4 regions of the Glutamicibacter sp. 0426 genome follow, and region 2 is predicted to be linked to each of the others. Evidence: riboswitches for the same ligand, from Rfam matches in the RefSeq annotation. Region 2 holds a riboswitch; each other region holds the start of a gene.
The links. Region 2 has a riboswitch for S-adenosylmethionine ahead of BKX98_RS10355 (flavin reductase family protein). Riboswitches for the same ligand answer to the same signal wherever they lie in the genome.
Positions count from the first base shown of each region.

Region 1: linked by a shared signal. The riboswitch ahead of BKX98_RS09800 (acyl-CoA dehydrogenase family protein) and the one ahead of BKX98_RS10355 (flavin reductase family protein) in region 2 are both predicted to bind S-adenosylmethionine.
Region 3: linked by a shared signal. The riboswitch ahead of BKX98_RS05780 (hypothetical protein) and the one ahead of BKX98_RS10355 (flavin reductase family protein) in region 2 are both predicted to bind S-adenosylmethionine.
Region 4: linked by a shared signal. The riboswitch ahead of BKX98_RS14615 (OsmC family protein) and the one ahead of BKX98_RS10355 (flavin reductase family protein) in region 2 are both predicted to bind S-adenosylmethionine.

Region 1 is NZ_MPBI01000003.1:314,605-318,993, forward strand. Features, by position in the region: gene BKX98_RS09790 (LysR family transcriptional regulator) at 1-343, opposite strand, end outside; gene BKX98_RS09795 (acyl-CoA dehydrogenase family protein) at 435-1,664, opposite strand; gene BKX98_RS09800 (acyl-CoA dehydrogenase family protein) at 1,690-2,928, opposite strand; SAM riboswitch class I at 2,977-3,067, opposite strand; gene BKX98_RS09805 (SdpI family protein) at 3,284-3,640, shown strand; gene BKX98_RS09810 (GntP family permease) at 3,748-4,389, opposite strand, start outside.
Region 2 is NZ_MPBI01000003.1:437,042-441,430, reverse strand. Features, by position in the region: gene BKX98_RS10360 (NAD(P)-binding domain-containing protein) at 1-983, shown strand, start outside; SAM riboswitch class IV at 1,271-1,388, shown strand; gene BKX98_RS10355 (flavin reductase family protein) at 1,483-1,983, shown strand; gene dnaB (replicative DNA helicase) at 2,840-4,195, shown strand; gene BKX98_RS10345 (ZIP family metal transporter) at 4,257-4,389, shown strand, end outside.
Region 3 is NZ_MPBI01000002.1:49,778-54,166, reverse strand. Features, by position in the region: gene BKX98_RS05795 (hypothetical protein) at 1-18, opposite strand, end outside; gene BKX98_RS05790 (cupin domain-containing protein) at 193-759, opposite strand; gene BKX98_RS05785 (DinB family protein) at 894-1,481, shown strand; SAM riboswitch class IV at 1,549-1,662, shown strand; gene BKX98_RS05780 (hypothetical protein) at 1,678-1,944, shown strand; gene BKX98_RS05775 (VIT1/CCC1 transporter family protein) at 1,999-3,102, shown strand; gene BKX98_RS05770 (LOG family protein) at 3,168-4,358, opposite strand.
Region 4 is NZ_MPBI01000006.1:109,108-113,496, forward strand. Features, by position in the region: gene BKX98_RS14605 (L-lactate permease) at 1-1,070, shown strand, start outside; gene BKX98_RS14610 (FadR/GntR family transcriptional regulator) at 1,095-1,802, shown strand; gene BKX98_RS14615 (OsmC family protein) at 1,893-2,438, opposite strand; SAM riboswitch class IV at 2,470-2,591, opposite strand; gene BKX98_RS14620 (DEAD/DEAH box helicase) at 2,732-4,389, shown strand, end outside.

The sequences.
Region 1 (4,389 bases), 120 kb from region 2:
CGCAGATCACCGGGATCCAGAACGCTGCCAGCGAGGAATAGCAGCCGATCACCAGCGGGCCCGAGAGCTTGGTCTGGCGTTCGACAATCAGGTCCTGCACCTCTTCGGCATGGCGCACCAGCGCCCGCGAATCCAGCAGGAAGTCGGTGCCGACAGCGGTGAGCACCACCCCGCGCGCCCGGCGGCGCACCAGCAGCTGGGAGCCGACGGCGCGCTCCAGCTCGTCCATCGACTGCGACATGGCGGCCTGGGAAATATGGCACTGCTTCGCCGCCGCGGAAATGGAGCCGAGTTCCGCGACGGCGACGAAGTACTGCAGCTGGCGCAGGGTGTAATTTATCACCCACACAGTCTAGCCAGCGGGCGATTCTGCAGGCGCAAAACAACAGGCCCAGCATCGGCAAAGAATGCTGGGCCTGTTACGGAAATGGAAGCTACTTCGAGGCGCCGATCGCCCACACGCGTGGAAGCTCGGTGCCGTTGACCGCCAGGTCGCCAATCAACCGCGCCTTGAAGACCCAAGGGTTGTGGTTGCCCGCGGTTCGGGCATTGCGCCAGTGCCGATCAAGGTTCTTGCTCACGCTCGTCGCGCTGGCAGCCAGCGCATCGAAGGCATGTGTGATGGCATTGAGCACCAGCGGGGTGAGCACCACCTGCGCCTGCGCGCTGGCCAACTCGGCCGCATCATTGGCCGCTTCGTCCTCTTCTGCGCTCGCCTGGCCGGTGTGCAGCGCCAGCGCTGTTTCGTAGGCTCCCTGCAACGCCGCCGAAACGCGTTGAACCGTTGCCGCGGCGGCGAAGGATGCAGCAGAGACCTCGCCGATCACCTGCAGCAGCTGCGGGTCTTCGGCCGCCACATTGGCTGCGGCATGGCTGAAGGTCCGCTTGCGCGCTTTCAGTTCGGCGGCGAAGTCCCGCTCTGCCGCTTTGGCGGAGCCGGCCAGGACCGCCAGCAGCACCTGCTGGTAGAACGCGGTCTGGTACTTGAAACGGGTGTCGAAGTCGATCAGGTCTTCCTCGGCCACCACCGCATCGGTGAACGTGGAGGTTCCGGTACCCGTGGTGCGCTGGCCGAAGCCATCCCAGTCATCGGCCAGCTCGACACCGGGCTGGTGGCGGTTGACCGCGGCGATCACGCGTTTTCCGGTGTCGGTGCGCTCGGCATAGGTGTCCAGCCAGTCAGCGAAAATTGAGCCGGTGGAATAGTACTTGGTTCCATTGATCTTGAACCCTCCCTCGCCGTCCGGGGTGACCTTGGTGATCACGTCGCCGACCTTCACGGTTCCAACCTCGGTCCACGAGTTGCCCACCAGTTCCCCGGCGGCGAAGCGGGCCAGCCACTTGTCACGACCCGGACCCGGCTCTGCCACCAGCCGATCCTCGACGAAGGCGAAGTGCGCGCGCAGCGCCTGGGCGATATTGGAATCAGCGGCCGCAAGATCCACGAACAGCTCGAAGAGCTCAGGCAGGGTCGCCCCGGCCCCGCCGTGCGATTCCGGAACCCGGATTGCGCCGAAGCCGGCGGCAGCCAGGTCCGCGACTGCCTGGTAGGGCAGTTCGCCGGTGCGGTCGCGTTCGGCAGCTCCCTGCGCGATGTCCGCGAAGAGCGGGGCAAAACGGGCTTTGAGCCCTGCAAGCCGAGTGCCAGTTGCAAGTACAGTCATCGTTCAGTCCAATCCGTGGGAATTTCTAGGTGTAGAGCGAGAGCGGCTGGGATTCTCCGCGCAGGAAGTACGCGCCGACCTCGATCTTCTTGTAGTCCACCGGGTCATGCAGCGAGTGGGTGCGCACATTGCGCCAATACAGGTCCAGGCCCACCGAGCTCGCGGTCGAGGATGATCCGGTCACCTCGAAGATCCGGTTCGCCACCTCGACGCCCACCTCGGTGGAAACCACCTTGGCTTCGGCAATTTCCACTGCCAGCGCGGCCCGCTCGGGCTGGGTGACGTCTCCGGCCTTCGACAGCAAGGCATCGAATTTCCGGCCGAGCTTCTCGGTCAGCGCCGCCACCGCGGCGGTGCGGGCCTTGAGCTCCCCGACGATCCGCTGGAAAATCGGATCCTGGGCGTAGGTGTCGGCCTGCGAGAACAGCCAGGCGTTCTTGCGGCCCAGCAGGATCTGCTTGCCACGCTCCAGCGCTCCTTCGGCAATGCCCAGGTAGAAATTGGCGAAAGCCAGCTGGATGCCCGGGGTGAGCAAGGTGGACACCGGTTCGTCGGTGACGAATCCGAGCAAGTCCTCGGCTTCAAGCCTGACGTTGTGGTACTTCAGCGAGTTGGATGCGCTGAGCCGCTGGCCCAGGTAGTCCCAGTCGTCAACGATTTCCAGTCCTTCGATGTCGCGGGGCAGCACGAAGGCGAGAATCTGCCCGTCGTATTCCCCGCCCTGGACCAGCGCGTTGATGACGATGACCTCGCCAACACCGGAACCAGTGGAGAACCGCTTGGCCCCGTTCAGCCGGTACCCATCCCCTTCGACGCTCAGCGTCAGATCCGGGTCAACCGGATTCACCGAATCGCCCCAGAGCCACCCGCCTTCCACGGTGCGTTGCCACCACTTGCCTTGCGCCCCCGCCGGAGCATAGAAGGCAATGCCCGACTGGTTGATGTAGTGGTAGGCCAGCAGCTGCGCGATGGATCCATCGGCCGCCGCCAGGATGCGGACCACGTCGAATGCCGTTTCCCAGTGGGCTCCTGCTCCGCCGAATTCTGCAGGCACCAAAAGGTTCAGCAAGCCGGCTTCGCGCAGCAGCTGCACCTCGGCGAATGGCTGCTGGTTCTTGCGGTCGCGTTCCAGGGCGTCTTGTGCGAGCGTGCCTGCCACCTGCTGGGCAACTTCGCGCCACTGCTCCAGCTCGGTTTCGCTGGCGTTCCCATAGTAGGGAACTCGGCGTAGTCCGGTGTCTTGTACGGTATCTTGCACTGTCATCTTCTTCTCCCTTGCGTTGCAGGTTCCGAAGGACGCAGGGTCCCTGCGATTCCATCGATCCTGGCGTTAGCACTACCTGCGGGATGCAGGCTTGCTGCGGCGTCGCGGAGCCAGGTCTCTCAGCCGCTCTGGATGGGTTGTGCTCCGAGTCAACCACTGCCGGCAGCAGTCACGGAAGGGCACTGTCATGCGAGGGAACGGCAGGACAAAATACGTCATCTTCGAGCCACCTGCTTGCCTGATCGATGGCTGCGCGGCCTTCATATGACACTTGCATGACGAAATTTGAACTCGGGAACTGCGCAACTTCCGAATAGGATGGCTGTTCACGGCGAATAGGCAGGATAGGTGGAACGTGGATCCAGCAAGCGTCATCTCCTTCATGTTCGGGTTGCTGGCCATCACTTTGGTGGCAGCGCTCCTCGCACCCATGGCCCGGGATGGAAAGCTCGCGCGCAATGCGGCCATCGGCATCAGGACGCGCCACACCTTGGCCAGCGACGAGGCCTGGTTGGCAGGGCATCGGCGGGCTGCGCCGCTGGTGGCCGCGGCTTCCTGGGCCGGCTGGGCCATGTTGTCCGGTGCAGCGATCCTCTGCGTGCTGGGCCAGTTCGGTTTCGCCTTCGCCACGACCGGCGCAGGTTATCTGGCCATTATCGTGTTGCTGATGGTCTCGGCTGCCAAAGCGAACCAGGCCGCGCGAGGCATCTAGCGGGCAGGACGTCGCTCTTCGGCTACCGCTTTCAGACACATCCTTAAAGCAACGGATCGCGCCATCGGCAGATGGTGCGATCCATTGCTTGCTGGGCCAGCGTCCTGCTACAGCAGCACGGCTCCCAGGAGCAATACCGTCAGGAAGGCGGCGGTACCCTGAATGGCGGTCGCCACGCTCAAGGTCTTGTATGCGGTAATCACCGGAATGCGGCTGAGCTGCGACACGACCCAGAAGTAGGAGTCGTTGGCGTGCGAGACAACCATCGCACCGGCACCGACGGCCAAGACCGTGAGCACCATGCCCAGTTCCGAACCCAGACCCAAGGAGCCGAGCATCGGCGCGACCAGCGCAGAGGTGGTCACCATGGACACAGTGGACGAGCCCTGCGCGGACTTCAGCGCAGCGGCGATCAGGAACGGCACCGCCAGGCCCAAGCCCAGGCCGCTGAGCGAATCCGAAAGGATCGTGGTCAGATCCGAGGCTGCCAGCACCGCGCCGAAGCCCGCACCGGCACCGGTGATCAGCAAGATCGGGGCAGCGGTGCGCACGGCTTCATGCATCTGCTCATTGAAGACCGCCAGCTTGCTGTCGCCGCTGAGCAGGAAGGTCGCGGAGATCAAGCCGAAGATCAGGGCGATCACCGGAGTACCGATGAAGGAAAGGATTTCCAGGGCAATGCCCTCGCCGAACGGGTGCGAAGGCAGCTTCGCAATGGAAGCGGCGCAGATCAGTACCAGCGGAACCAG
Region 2 (4,389 bases):
GGATCGTCGACGTCATCCGCGGCGGCCAGCCGCTGACCCTGCGCCCCACCCATCTGGTCCTGGCCACCGGCATGTCAGGCATCCCGAACCTGCCGCAGTACCCGGGGCAGGACATCTTCGCCGGCGAGCAGAACCACTCTTCGACCCATCCTGGCGGCGAGGCCTACCGGGGCAAGAACGTGGTGGTGATCGGGTCGAACAATTCAGCTCACGACATCTGCGCCGACCTGGTGAACAACAGAGCGAAGCCGGTCATGGTGCAGCGCTCCAGCACCCATATCGTGCGTTCCGAATCGCTGATGAAGACCGTGCTCGGCCCGCTGTACTCGGAGGAGGCGCTGGCCAACGCGATCGACCACAATACCGCGGACTTGATCTTCGCCTCGATCCCGTACAAGGTTCTGCCCGAGTTCCACAAGCCGGCCTTCGCCCAGATCCGCGAGGATGACGCTCAGTTCTACCAGTCGCTGACCGATGCCGGGTTCGATCTGGACTTCGGGGACGACGACTCGGGCCTGTTCCTGAAGTACCTGCGCCGCGGTTCGGGCTACTACATCAACATCGGCGCCTCGGAGCTGGTGGCCGATGGTTCCATCGCCCTTGCCAAGGGAGAAGTCTCGCACCTGACCGAGCATTCCGTGGTACTGGCCGACGGCACCGAGCTGCCCGCCGATGCGGTGGTCTACGCGACCGGTTACGGCTCCATGAATGGCTGGGCCGCGCAGCTGATATCCCAGGAGGTCGCCGACGAGGTGGGCAAGTGCTGGGGACTGGGGTCGGGCACCACCAAGGATCCCGGACCGTGGGAGGGGGAGCTGCGCAACATGTGGAAGCCGACCAGGGTCAAGAACCTGTGGTTCCACGGCGGCAACCTGCACCAGTCGCGCCACTACTCCAAGTACCTCGGGCTGCAGCTCAAGGCCCGCTACGAGGGGCTGGACACCCCGGTGTACGCACTCGCCGAAAGCTTCCACCGGCTCTGAAGCGCGGAAGTACCTGAGGTTTCCCGGCCCGCCTGGACCGTGATTGGTCCGGGCGGGCCGAGGCTCGTTGCCAACCGGCAGAACAGGTACTGGGGGCCGAACCGGTCAGGGATTCCGTTGCAAGCCGCTTCCTCAGCATTAAGGCGAGCAGGACATGATGTGTGGCGAACAAATGAGCGATTGCGACCAGAAATGACCGCGGTTCACCGAATGAATGACGGAGTATTTCGATTTAAGAAGTGAATTGTTTGACGCTGCTTCGTAATCACCCATATTGTTTTAAGCAGAATCAAGAGCATCAGCTATAAGCCCTGGCTTGCTGATCGGCAACCCTCTCAACGGTAGTGGGGTGCTCCAGGTGAGGATTCGGTTCCACGCAAAAACGTGCTGGAACAAGTACCGCACACGGCGCGGAACTCCAACTCTGGCGGCTTCGAGAAGCAAGAAGCTCCGGCGTGCGGACTACTGCGCGGTGGGCAAGACCCGAAGGAATCGAGCCATGTCATTGAATCTTGAACTTGACCCGTTGACCCTGCGCAAGGTTTTCGCTCAGCATCCGTCAGGCGTAGCCGCCCTCTGTGCAGAACTGGATGGCGAGAAGACCGGCATTGTGGCTTCGTCATTTACCGTGGGTGTTTCCCTCGAGCCAGCACTGGTGATGTTCGCCGTGCAGAAATCATCGAATACGTGGCCAAAACTGCGCAACGCTGGCCGCATCGGCGTTTCGGTGCTCAGCGAACGCAATGAAGGAGTGTGTGCTCAGATCGCGTCGAAGAACGGCGACCGATTCCGCGGGATCGACACCTATTCCTCGGAGCAGGGCGCACTGTTCATTAACGAGTCCACGCTGTGGCTGGAAACCTCGATTTACAACGAGGTCGAAGCGGGGGATCACTGGGTGATCTTGATGGAAGTGCACGGGCACCGCATCTCGAAGCACTCACCGCAGATCTTCCACGATTCGCGCTTCCATTCACTGCCGGTTCCCGAGCTCGTCTAAGCCCTTCTGAACTTCCAAAGCTTCGGCCAGATCAACGTATTGATCTGGCCGAAGCTTTTTTGATTTCGAGGCCTGCGGAATCACTTTATCCTTGCGCCAATCTGAAAACTAGGCGCGATGCCTCTTGATCTCCGGGCGCACCGGCAGCAACCCTGGACTACATGCAGCCCATGCACTGCGGGCAAGTTCGACGTGTAATTGCACTTCCACTGCAGCTGATTGCGGAGGTAAATCGGCGGCAGTGCGCCAAGAGCCCAGTTACGGCTTCAAATTCACGCAACGCCACGTCGGCGACATCAAGTTATCCACGGCCCTGAGCGATGAAATTCTTGTCGGTTGTGAACTACTTCGGGCTCGGAGTCTTGATAGCGAACAATAATCCGTGGTGACTAAGGGTTTTGCAGAATTAACAGTATCCACAGTGTTATCCACAAAACTGTGGATGAAGTGTGGGGAAATGTGAACAAAGGAGCAAAAACCCCGGAAACTGGGCGATTGTGGGTGTTGATAACCTCGATGTGGTTGGCATGACCTTCAATGAATTAACTTTCTTTCCACAAGTGTGAAAATGCAAACAGCCTAGTCAATCGGTGTTACCGGTGTGTAGAGTGGGGTAATCCACAGGGTTCTCCCCAGACTGTGAACAGGGGAGTCCACAGGTAGCGGTGTGTTATCCACATATTCTGTGGATAATGAGGTTTACGCCTGTTAATAACAGCCCTAGTGTTGGCTTCGGGAGAGAAATATCCACAGGCGCTTTACAGCTAAATGTCCGTATCGACTGACATGATGAAGCGTTGCCATGAGGGCAAGGAGAATTTTCCCAGCGGGTCAATAGGGGATGGAAGTGTCTGCAATGAGTGCTGAGCCGGTTTACGAAGGACGGGAATCCGACGCAGGGCGCAAGCCGCCACAGGATATCGAGGCCGAAATGTCGGTGCTCGGCGGCATGATGCTTTCCAAGGATGCGATTGCCGACGTCGTTGAATCCATCCGCGGCACCGACTTCTACCGTCCCTCCCACGAATCCATCTACGAGGCAATCGTTGACCTCTACGGCCGCGGCGAGCCAGCCGATGCGGTCACCGTAGCCGACTTGCTGACCAAGCGCGGCGAAATCTCGCGCGTGGGTGGCGCTGCCTACCTGCACAACCTCATCCAGCAGGTTCCCACTGCGGCGAATGCCGGGTACTACGCAGAAATCGTGCGCGAACGCGCAGTGCTGCGCCGGCTGGTTGACGCCGGTACGCGCATCGTCCAGATGGGCTACTCGCCGGATGGCGAGGTCGACGCAATCGTCAACGAAGCCCAGGCCGAGGTGTACAAGGTTGCCGAGAACCGCAGCAGCGAGGACTACGTGCGCCTCTCGGACATCATCGAAGACACGGTCGACGAGATCGAGAACGCGGCCAACGCGGGCGACGGCATCACCGGCGTGCCCACCGGCTTCTACGAATTCGACGAGCTGACCCAGGGCCTGAAGGGCGGCCAGATGATCATCATCGCTGCCCGTCCCGCCGTCGGCAAGTCGACCTTCGCGCTGGACTTCGCCCGTTCGGCTGCCATCAAGCACAACATGGCCACCGTATTCTTCTCCCTGGAAATGGGCCGCAACGAAATTGCGATGCGCCTGCTCTCGGCCGAAGCGTCTATCCAGCTGCAGGACCTGCGCAAGGGCTCGGTGGAAGATGCGCAGTGGACCAAGATCGCCACGACCATGGGCCGGCTCAACGAAGCCCCGCTGTTCATCGACGATTCGCCGAACATGTCCATGATGGAAATCCGCGCCAAGTGCCGCCGGCTCAAGCAGCGCAACGAGCTGCGCATGATCATCCTCGACTACCTGCAGCTGATGAGCTCGGGCAAGCGCGTGGAATCGCGCCAGCAGGAAGTCTCGGAGTTCTCGCGTAACCTCAAGCTACTGGCCAAGGAGCTCGACGTGCCGCTGATCGCGCTGTCGCAGCTGAACCGCGGATCCGAGCAGCGCACCGACAAGCGGCCCATGGTCTCGGACCTGCGTGAATCGGGTTCGATCGAGCAGGACGCCGACATGGTCATCCTGCTGCACCGCGACGACGTGTACGACAAGGAAAACCGTCCGGGCGAGGCCGACGTGATCATCGCGAAGCACCGTGCAGGTCCGACCAAGACCATCACCGTGGCCTTCCAGGGCCACTATTCGCGTTTCAATAACATGTCCAACGAGGGTTAGTCCCAGTCAGAACTCATATGGCACCTACTAACCCGGCTCATTGCTGGCTATAGTGGGTGCCATGTTCGCTTCGTTGCAGGCTTTGCTTTGGGGCACCGTGGCCGGGTCCGCCCTGCTGCTGGGGTCCGGTGCTGCCTGGTGGCTGAAGATCCCCAAGGTCTGGGTCAGCGCCATCATGGCTTTCGGCGCCGGGG
Region 3 (4,389 bases), on a different contig from region 2:
TGGTTCGCCTGTCTTCACGCCTCTCCCATCGCCAATTGTTCCGAGCGCCCGGAACAACGCATCGTTCCTAGAATACGCGGTTGCCCACCCCGCCAGCGAACGCGCAGCCGCATCGCGCCGAGCGTGCCGCGGCAGCGAACGCGCAGCCGCATCGCGCCGAGCGTGCCGCGGCAGCGGGCGCAGGGGCCGGACTCAGGAGAGGATCAGCGTCCAGGTCACCACGGCGGGCTCATCGGAAGGGTTCTCCCAGCTATGCGGCTCGCGCCCCGGGAAGGTTACGGTGTCGCCCGCTTGAAGCTCCAGCCGCTGGTCGGGCAGGATCAGGATGAATTCTCCGGCGATCACGTGCAGCACTTCCAGCTCGCAATCCATCGAATACAGTTCCGCTTCGCCAGTGCCCCTCGGCGCAATCTCGGCGCGGATCATCTGCAGCCGCTTTTCGCTGCGTGGCGTCACCAGCTGCTCGGTGATCCCATCGCCACCCAGTGAAACCCGCGGTGCCTGGTCCAGGCGCACCAGCTTCGTTTCCGGAACCTCGAAAAGCGTGCCGACCTCGATGCCCAGCACCTCGCACAAGCGCAGCAGCGTCGCCACCGATGGGCTGGTCAGGTCGCGCTCCACACGCGAGAGGAAGCCCTTGGTCAACCCGGAGAGCTCGGCGACCTGGTCAATGGTCATGCGCTGGGTCTGCCGCACCCCGCGCAGCCGCGCACCGATGTTGATAGCAGCACCGGTTGGTTCAACGGGCAGGGTTTTCATCGTTTGGCTCCATCGACGTCGTGGGCGGCAGCTGCAGCCGCAAGCGCTGGGTTTTCACGGTCTGCAGGCAAGTTTACCAATGGTAAACACGCGATGCCCTAGCACGGGCTCACCACGGCCACTAGACTCTGTCCATGGACAGCACCAAGGACAGGCTCTGCGGGTATCTGGGCGAGGCACGCGAGAATGCGATCTTCAAGGCCGAGGGCCTGGCCGAGCAGCTGGCCCGCACCCCGCTCACCCCTACCGGCACCCATATCCTGGGCGTGCTGCACCATCTGGTGATCAACGAATACGAGTATTTCGGCACCTGCCTGCAGCGCGAGGCCAACGACGCCTATGTCCGCGAGTTCATCTCGCCTCATGATCCCGACGCTGATTTCCTTCCGCCCGCGGACATGGACGGGCAGCAGCTGATCGGCCTGTACCGCAAGGCCATCGCCTTCGCGGACGAAGGCATCGCCGCCTTGGCCCTGGATTCTGCAGTGCACGTCCCGTGGTGGGGGCCGGCCGGGCATACCACCTTGGATCATCTGCTCATCCATGCCTTGGCCGAGACCTCCCGGCATGCAGGGCAGCTGGATATCATCCGCGAGCAGCTCGACGGCCGTGCCGGCTGGACCGCGACGCTGGATTTGCTGCCCGGCTACACCACGGCGCAGTGGGCTGAACACCGCCAGAAGCTGCAACAGCTGGCCGATTCCCTGGCCCCGGAGAACTGACCGGAAGTCATATTACGCAGTACGGCTTCATCTGGCGCCGCATGCGGCGGTACGCTCGGAATTGTTGCTTCACGAGACGCGGCGCCAAGCTCCGACTGGCCGCGCACCAACCCCAAGTTCATGGGTGGTTCGGATGAAGAAGCGGTCCGCGCATCAACTGGTGCACGGGCAAGAGCTCGCCAGAGAGTTGATATCCATGGCTATCCCGATTCTTCCCATCATCGACCGCCAGACCGGCCAGGTGCAGTTCACCGCCGAGGGCCGCTGGTGCACCCGCTACGTTGCGGACCCGCTCCAGCTCGAACGCCTCATCGCGCGCTGCTCCCGCCGTCCGGCCTTCGACCCGGACACCTCAGAATTGCTGCTGGTGGTGCCGGCGGCCGGGAATCCGGCCGGCAGGCGCCATGCATTTAGCCTTGCCAAATTCCCAAGTTCAGGGGCGCTGGCTAAAGTGGAAAGCTGAGCCGATCCACGGGTTTCCATGGGAAACCCCACGTTCCAGGAGAGCCTTTTCGAGATGCCACAGCACCCAGTCGCCGAACCAACCAAAGCGCAGATCCAGCGATGGCGCAAGTATCTCGCCGATGAAGTCGCGGAGGGCGCCATCTACCGCGCCCTGGCGGAAAAGAAGTCCGGGCAGGAACGGCAAATCCTGCTGGGCCTGGCCGAAGCCGAAGCGCGCCACGAATCCCACTGGCGCACGATGCTCGGCGAGCATGCCAAGGAAGTCCGCCCCTCGCTGCGCCGCACCATGCTGCGCTTCCTCGCCCTGCACTTCGGGTCGGTGTTCGTGCTGGCCATGGCCCAGCGCTCCGAAAGCAGCTCCCCCTACCGCCATGACAAGGACGCCACCGCGCAGATGGCTGCCGACGAGCAGGTCCACGAGGAAGTCGTCCGGGCCCTAGCCACGGCAGGACGCGCACGGCTGTCGGGCAACTTCCGCGCCGCGGTCTTCGGCGCCAACGACGGGCTGGTATCCAACCTGGCATTGATCATGGGCATCGGCGCCACCGGCGTTTCTTCGGCCTTCGTGCTGTTCTCCGGCATTGCCGGCTTGCTGGCCGGAGCGCTGTCCATGGCGGCCGGCGAATACGTTTCGGTGCGTTCCCAGCGCGAGCTGCTGACCGCCTCGCGGCCTACCCAGGTCACGCTGGCCGCAGCCCCGAACCTGGATCTGGACGCCAACGAGCTGGTGCTGATCTACAAGGCCCGCGGCATGAGCGACGAGGACGCCGAGCACCGGGCCGCCGAACGCATGGGCCTGTTCACCTGCGACTGCAACCCTGATTTCTCGCTGAACCCGGAAGGCCGCGGCGAGGAGCTCGAGAAGGAGCACCAGGAGCTGGGCTCGGCCACCGGGGCGGCCACCACCTCATTCCTGCTCTTCGCTTCCGGCGCGGTGGTGCCGATCTTGCCCTACATCTTCGGCCTCTCCGGCCTGGCCGCGATCATCGTGTCGGTGGTGCTGGTGGGCATCGCCCTGATGATCACCGGCGGCATCGTGGGCCTGCTCTCCGGAGCCTCCCCGTTCAAGCGCGGCTTGCGCCAGCTGGCCATCGGCTGGGGCGCGGCGGCCGTCACCTACTGCCTGGGCCTGATCTTCGACGTCAGCGTCAGCTAATACTCCGCTTGGCATCGAAAATGCCGGGACAGCTTCGGCTGTCCCGGCATTTTCGATGCCCCGGACTAGTTGTCCTTTGCCGGCCGGGTGCGCCGCCGCAGGGTTTCCATGGACTGGATGAACGCCAGTGCTTCCTCGGCGGTGTCCACCAGGGCGATCTTCTGCTCCATCACGCGTTCCTTGGCCAGGGCCTGGAGCAGCGGCCACGCCGGAAGGTCATTTCTCCAGTAGTCGCGGCCGACCAGCACCATTGGCACCACGCGGGCACCGGTGGCGTAGTAGTTCTCGCAGGCATCCTGGAAGATTTCCTGGACCGTGCCGGCAGCCCCGGGCAGCACGACCAGCCCGCCGTTGGACTGCTCCAGCAGGATCGCCTCGCGAATGGAATTGGTGAAGAACTTGGCGATCTGGGTGGCAAACAGATTCGGCGGCTCATGGCCGTAGAACCAGGTCGGCACGCCCAGCGACTGCCGCTGGCTGGGGAAACGCTCCTTCACCATCAGGGCGGTTCTCGCCCAGCCGGTGCGCTGATGGATCGCATCAGGCGCTTCGGCGAGCATCTGCAAGGCCGTCGCAATATCATCTGCCCCGTAGTCGGCCAGCCACGCACCGGCATTGGCCGCTTCCATGGCTCCCGGTCCTCCCCCGGTGGCCACCGCGTAGCCAGCACGGGTAATCATGCGCCCGAGCTCCAAGGCCTGCGCGTACTGCGTGGTGCCCCGGTTCATCGCATGCCCGCCCATCACCCCGATGATCGGAGTGTCCTTGAACGTTCCCTCATACACCTGAGAGACCAGCGCCTGGCCAATGTGGTGATCGTGCAGGGTCCGGGCCAGCGCACTGTGATCGCTGTCGGCATTCGCCGCCGCATGCTGCTGGGAGTACGCGTATATTTTGGCATCGGGCACCTGCTGGTAGGTCTGCGTCCAGATCCCCGAATACAGCTCTTCTGCCGTGTACAAGCCGCGGGCGCCGGTCTCGAACGGCAGCTGCGCCCCCGAGTTCATGCACAGCCCGCCCGTCGCCTGCACGATCTGCTGGCCTTGGGCGGAAAACTGGCAATCGATGAACAGCGCTTCGGAAAGATCCAGCGATTTCAGCACGGTATCCCGCTCGCGCAGATCCACGCGGTGCACGCGCCAGCCTTTTCCGTGGGCATGGTGGGAAACCAGCGCTTCAGCGGCGAGACGGTCGAATTCGACGAGCGAGGTGATGTTCACTGCTCGGGCTGGAAGGTAGGGCCACACGTGGGACATGCGTCAACGCTACGTCATGGATAGTGATTAT
Region 4 (4,389 bases), on a different contig from region 2:
CACTGTTTGTCCCATCGATCCTGGTGCTGATCCTCGATGGCTGGCGCGGCATGCGCCAGACCCTGCCGGCAACGCTGACCATCGGCATTTCCTTCGGTGTCGCGCAGTGGCTGTGCTCCACCTACTTCTCCTACGAGCTGACCGATATCGTCGCCTCGCTGATCGGCCTGGCCGCGGCAGTGATCCTGCTTCGCTTCTGGACCCCGAAGGGCGCCGACGAAGCACGCCAGCGCGTACTGACCGCTGAAGCCGCTGCGCTTCCGCACGAATCGAACACCAAGCTGCACGCAGGCAACACCTGGATGGCTCTGTTCCCATACCTGCTGGTTATCGTCATCTTCGGCGTGGCCAAGCTGTGGAAGCTGGGCGTGGACATTCCTGCATGGCTGGCAAGCACCGACATCAAGTTCGGCTGGCCGGGCCTGGATGGCAAGATCCTGAACGCCGAAGGCGAAGCGGTCACCTCCACCGTCTACAACTTCCAGTGGCTGTCTTCCCCGGGCACCCTGTTGCTGATCACCGGCCTGATCGTGGCCCTGGTCTACTCGTTGAACGACGGCAATGGCGAATACAAGATGACCTTCGCCGAGGGTGCTGCCGAAATCGGCAAGACCATCTACAACATGCGCTTCGCGGCACTGACCATCCTGTCGGTCCTCGGCCTGGCCTACGTGATGAACCTGTCCGGACAGACCATCACCATCGGCACCTGGCTGGCGGGAACCGGCGCGTTCTTCGCCTTCCTCTCGCCAATCCTGGGCTGGATCGGCACCGCAGTGACCGGCTCGGACACCTCGGCCAACGCGCTGTTCGCCAAACTACAGCAAACCGCTGGCATCAATGCCGGCATCGATCCGAACCTGCTGGTTGCCGCCAACACCTCCGGCGGCGTGGTCGGCAAGCTGATCTCCCCGCAGAACCTGGCCATCGCCGCCACCTCGGTGAAGATGGAAGGCCAGGAATCGGTGATCCTCAAGAAGGTTGCCGGCTGGTCCGTAGGCATGCTGCTGGTGCTGTGCTGCTTGGTCTACCTGCAGTCCACCCCGGTTCTGTCCTGGATGCTGCCCTAGCCATGAACCGCTAAAATAGATCCGATGTCAATGAACCCAGCTCCGCGTGCGTACCAGATCGTTCTCCAAGCGATTGAAGAGGATCTGCGCAAAGAGAAGCTCTCCGTAGGAGACCAGCTTCCCGGCGAGCGTGCGCTCGCGGAGCGGCATGGGATCTCGCGGGCATCAGTCCGCGATGCCATCCGCATCCTTGACGTGATGGGCATTATCAGGACTTCCACCGGTTCCGGGCCCAACTCCGGAGCGGTGATCATCTCCAACCCCTCGGCCGGCATTTCGCAGGCCTTGCGGCTGCACTTGGCAGCCAAGGGGATCAACGTCCGCGAAATTGTCGAATCGCGCATCCTGCTGGAAACCTGGGCCGCGCAAATGAACCCGCGCGACCCGGTTTATGCCCAGCAGGTGATCGACCGCACCGCGGTGCTGATCATGCGCATGGACGATCCGCAGCTTTCGCGCGAGGCCTTCCACCGCATTGACGCCGAATTCCATGTGCTGCTGGCCTCCATGGCCGGGAATTCGGTGGTCGAATCCATGATGGAATCCCTGCGCAATTCGATCAGCGACTATGTCTCGGACTCAGTGCCCAGCGACGAGGCCTGGCAACCGGTGGTGCGCGTGCTGCGCCGCCAGCACAAGGCCATCCACCACGCCTTTGCGACGAATCAGCGCGAACGGGCAGCCCAGCTGCTCGAAGAGCACATCAACTGGTTCTACTCGCAGACGCGGTAGGGATAAGCAAGAGTTCAGCATGCGCATGGCGCCCCGGATAACGGTTCGGAATTTTTCCGATCCGGCCCCGGGGCGCCATTGCCGCATCTGCTAGCTGGCGATGCTCACCGCAGTGGTCACCGGTACCGGGTTGGCGAACAGATCCAGTACCGGGCAGTGGGCATCCACTGCCTGGCGCAGTTCTTCATAGCGTTCGGCCGATTCGGGGCCGGTGATCTGGATGTCCAGTTCCACCGACGAGAAGCCCGGGCGGATGGACTTGTCAATGCCGAAGAGGCCACGGACATCGAGGTGGCCGTTGGCCTGGATCTTCACCTCGTCCACCTGGATGCCGAGGTTTTGCGCGTACAAGCGGTAGACCACAACCTGGCAGGAGATCAGCGCGCCGAGCGCATATTCCACCGGGCTTGCCGCGACATCATTGCCACCCAGGGCAGCTGGTTCGTCGACCTGGAAAGTGTGCTTCCCGGAGACAATGTTGCTGGCTACCGAATCGAAACCCTCGCCCTCGACGGTAAAGGTCAATTTGGCGCTTTGCGGGGCCGCCGAGATGCGTTCGCCCCAGCCCTTGCCTGCTTCCTGCAGGCGCTGTGCGCGGTCTTCGGATACGGTCAGGGTAGATGCTGCATTAGACATGAGGAGTTAATCCCCTTTCTGGCGCAAGGGGCGCCATCGCTTACGCACCTTGGCGTTCAAGATGCGTCGAATCTTCACCTGGGGCACCCCGCACAATGACGCAGGAGGGTTGCCGTCCACTCAGCCAGGGCTCAAAGAGTGGAACTCGTGATTCTGTGCTTCTTTTCTATCGGTTGCGGTGCCAGCGCGTAAAGGGCAGGGGTAACTTTTCGTCATCGGGCAACTTGTCTGGCTGCTCGCTAAGATGGAATCGAGCTCTCGGGCGCCCACTGCACGAACAATGAACGGCGAGTATGGAATTCCAGCTGACACTTTCTGCGGCCCAGACCTTGGTGACCGAATCCGAATACAATCTGGGCCAGTTCCTCTGCGATTCGGGAAAAGTGGAGATCGTCCACCGGGACATGAAGCCGGGATATTCCCGCATTTCCGCAATGGTGCTGCGCGAATCGGTGATGGCCGAGCTGGAAATCAACCGCGGCAATATCAGTTTCACCAGCTTCTGCAGCAAGCATCCGGGCGTTCAATCCTGCGAGGATGTCGCCGCCTTGCTCATTGAAGTCACTACCGAAGAGGACCAGGGCTTCTTCGTCTCCGACTCCGGGGTGGACCCTTTCGCATGGAAACGCAATAGCAAGCCGCAGTGGGAGCGGACCCTTGACCGCCTGCTTCCGGTAATTTCTGATGAGCCGCCGATCGCCGAGGAACCGCTGGGATTGATCCTGAAAGTGGTCAGCGAACCCCGTTACGGAGGCGCGGACGCGCTGACCTTGCAGGCGCGGCCGGCCCGCCGGGGCACCAAGAGCCCTTGGGTCCAGACTGGAGTCAGCTGGCGCAACGTCGCCTTCGATGAGCGCTTCTCCAAGAAGCAGCGCCGAGCGGTCGTTGAACTGGACCGGCTGCGTGAACACGTAGAACAGAGCACCTACCGGCATTCGTGGGATCCCAAGGACTGGATCTCGCTGATGGATCTGCCTGGCCAGGACCTGCTGGATGCCTTCGAGGCTCTGCGCGACGCCGGAGTGCAGATCGTCAACGGCGGTTCCGCTGCCAAGCTCCCGGTGGAATTCAGCGAGATACCAGCCATGGCGCACGTGGATGTGCGCCGCACTGAACAGGGCCTGCGCATGGAAGGCAAGCTGCGCGGGCCGCGCGAAGAGCACCACCACCTCTTGCCGATCGGTACGCCACCGAGCCTGCTGGCCTACGCCTCCAGCCCCTTGCCGAAGGCCAAGGAACTCGGATTGGCGCAGTTCGCTGAACCTGTCACGAAGGAACTGGCGGCGTTCATCGAATCCGGTGCGCACATCATTCCGGATGGAGCCATCGAGCTTTTCGAGACCCAGCATCTGGACCGATTGCGCGTGATGGCGCCGCTGAAGAGCGAAGATGGCAGCTACCGCATCCCGGTTCCCGCGCGCCCCAGCCTCAAGCTGTCCTTGGAAAGCATCCAAGCCCCGCTGACCGTGCGCTATTCCTGGGAGTACTCATCTAAGGGGCCTCGCCAGCATGCCGTGGAAAAGGAAATTGCCGCTTCGGTGCAGGACAAGCTCGGCGAGCTGGGTTCGCTGGGGCAACTGACCTCATCAGGAATCTTCCCTCCGAAGAAATTCAGCACCTCTGAGTCCATCGACTTCCTGGTCCACGCACTTCCGCTGCTGGAAGAGCATCCCGATGTCATCATCGAGGAGCAGAACCGGCTGCCGAAGTACCGGATCAGCGATGCCCCGGCGACGGTCAGCGTCGAAGCGGGTGAAAGCACGGGGGACTGGTTCGATCTGTCCGTGGAAGTGCTCCTCGGCGAGATCAAAGTGCCGTTCGCGCTGCTGCTCGAAGCCCTGACCAAGCAAGATGAATACCTCATCCTCGATGACCTGACGGTGATCCCGATTGATGGTGCGGATTTTGCCCAGCTGCGCCAGCTGATCTCCGAAGCCGAGGAGCTGGGCAC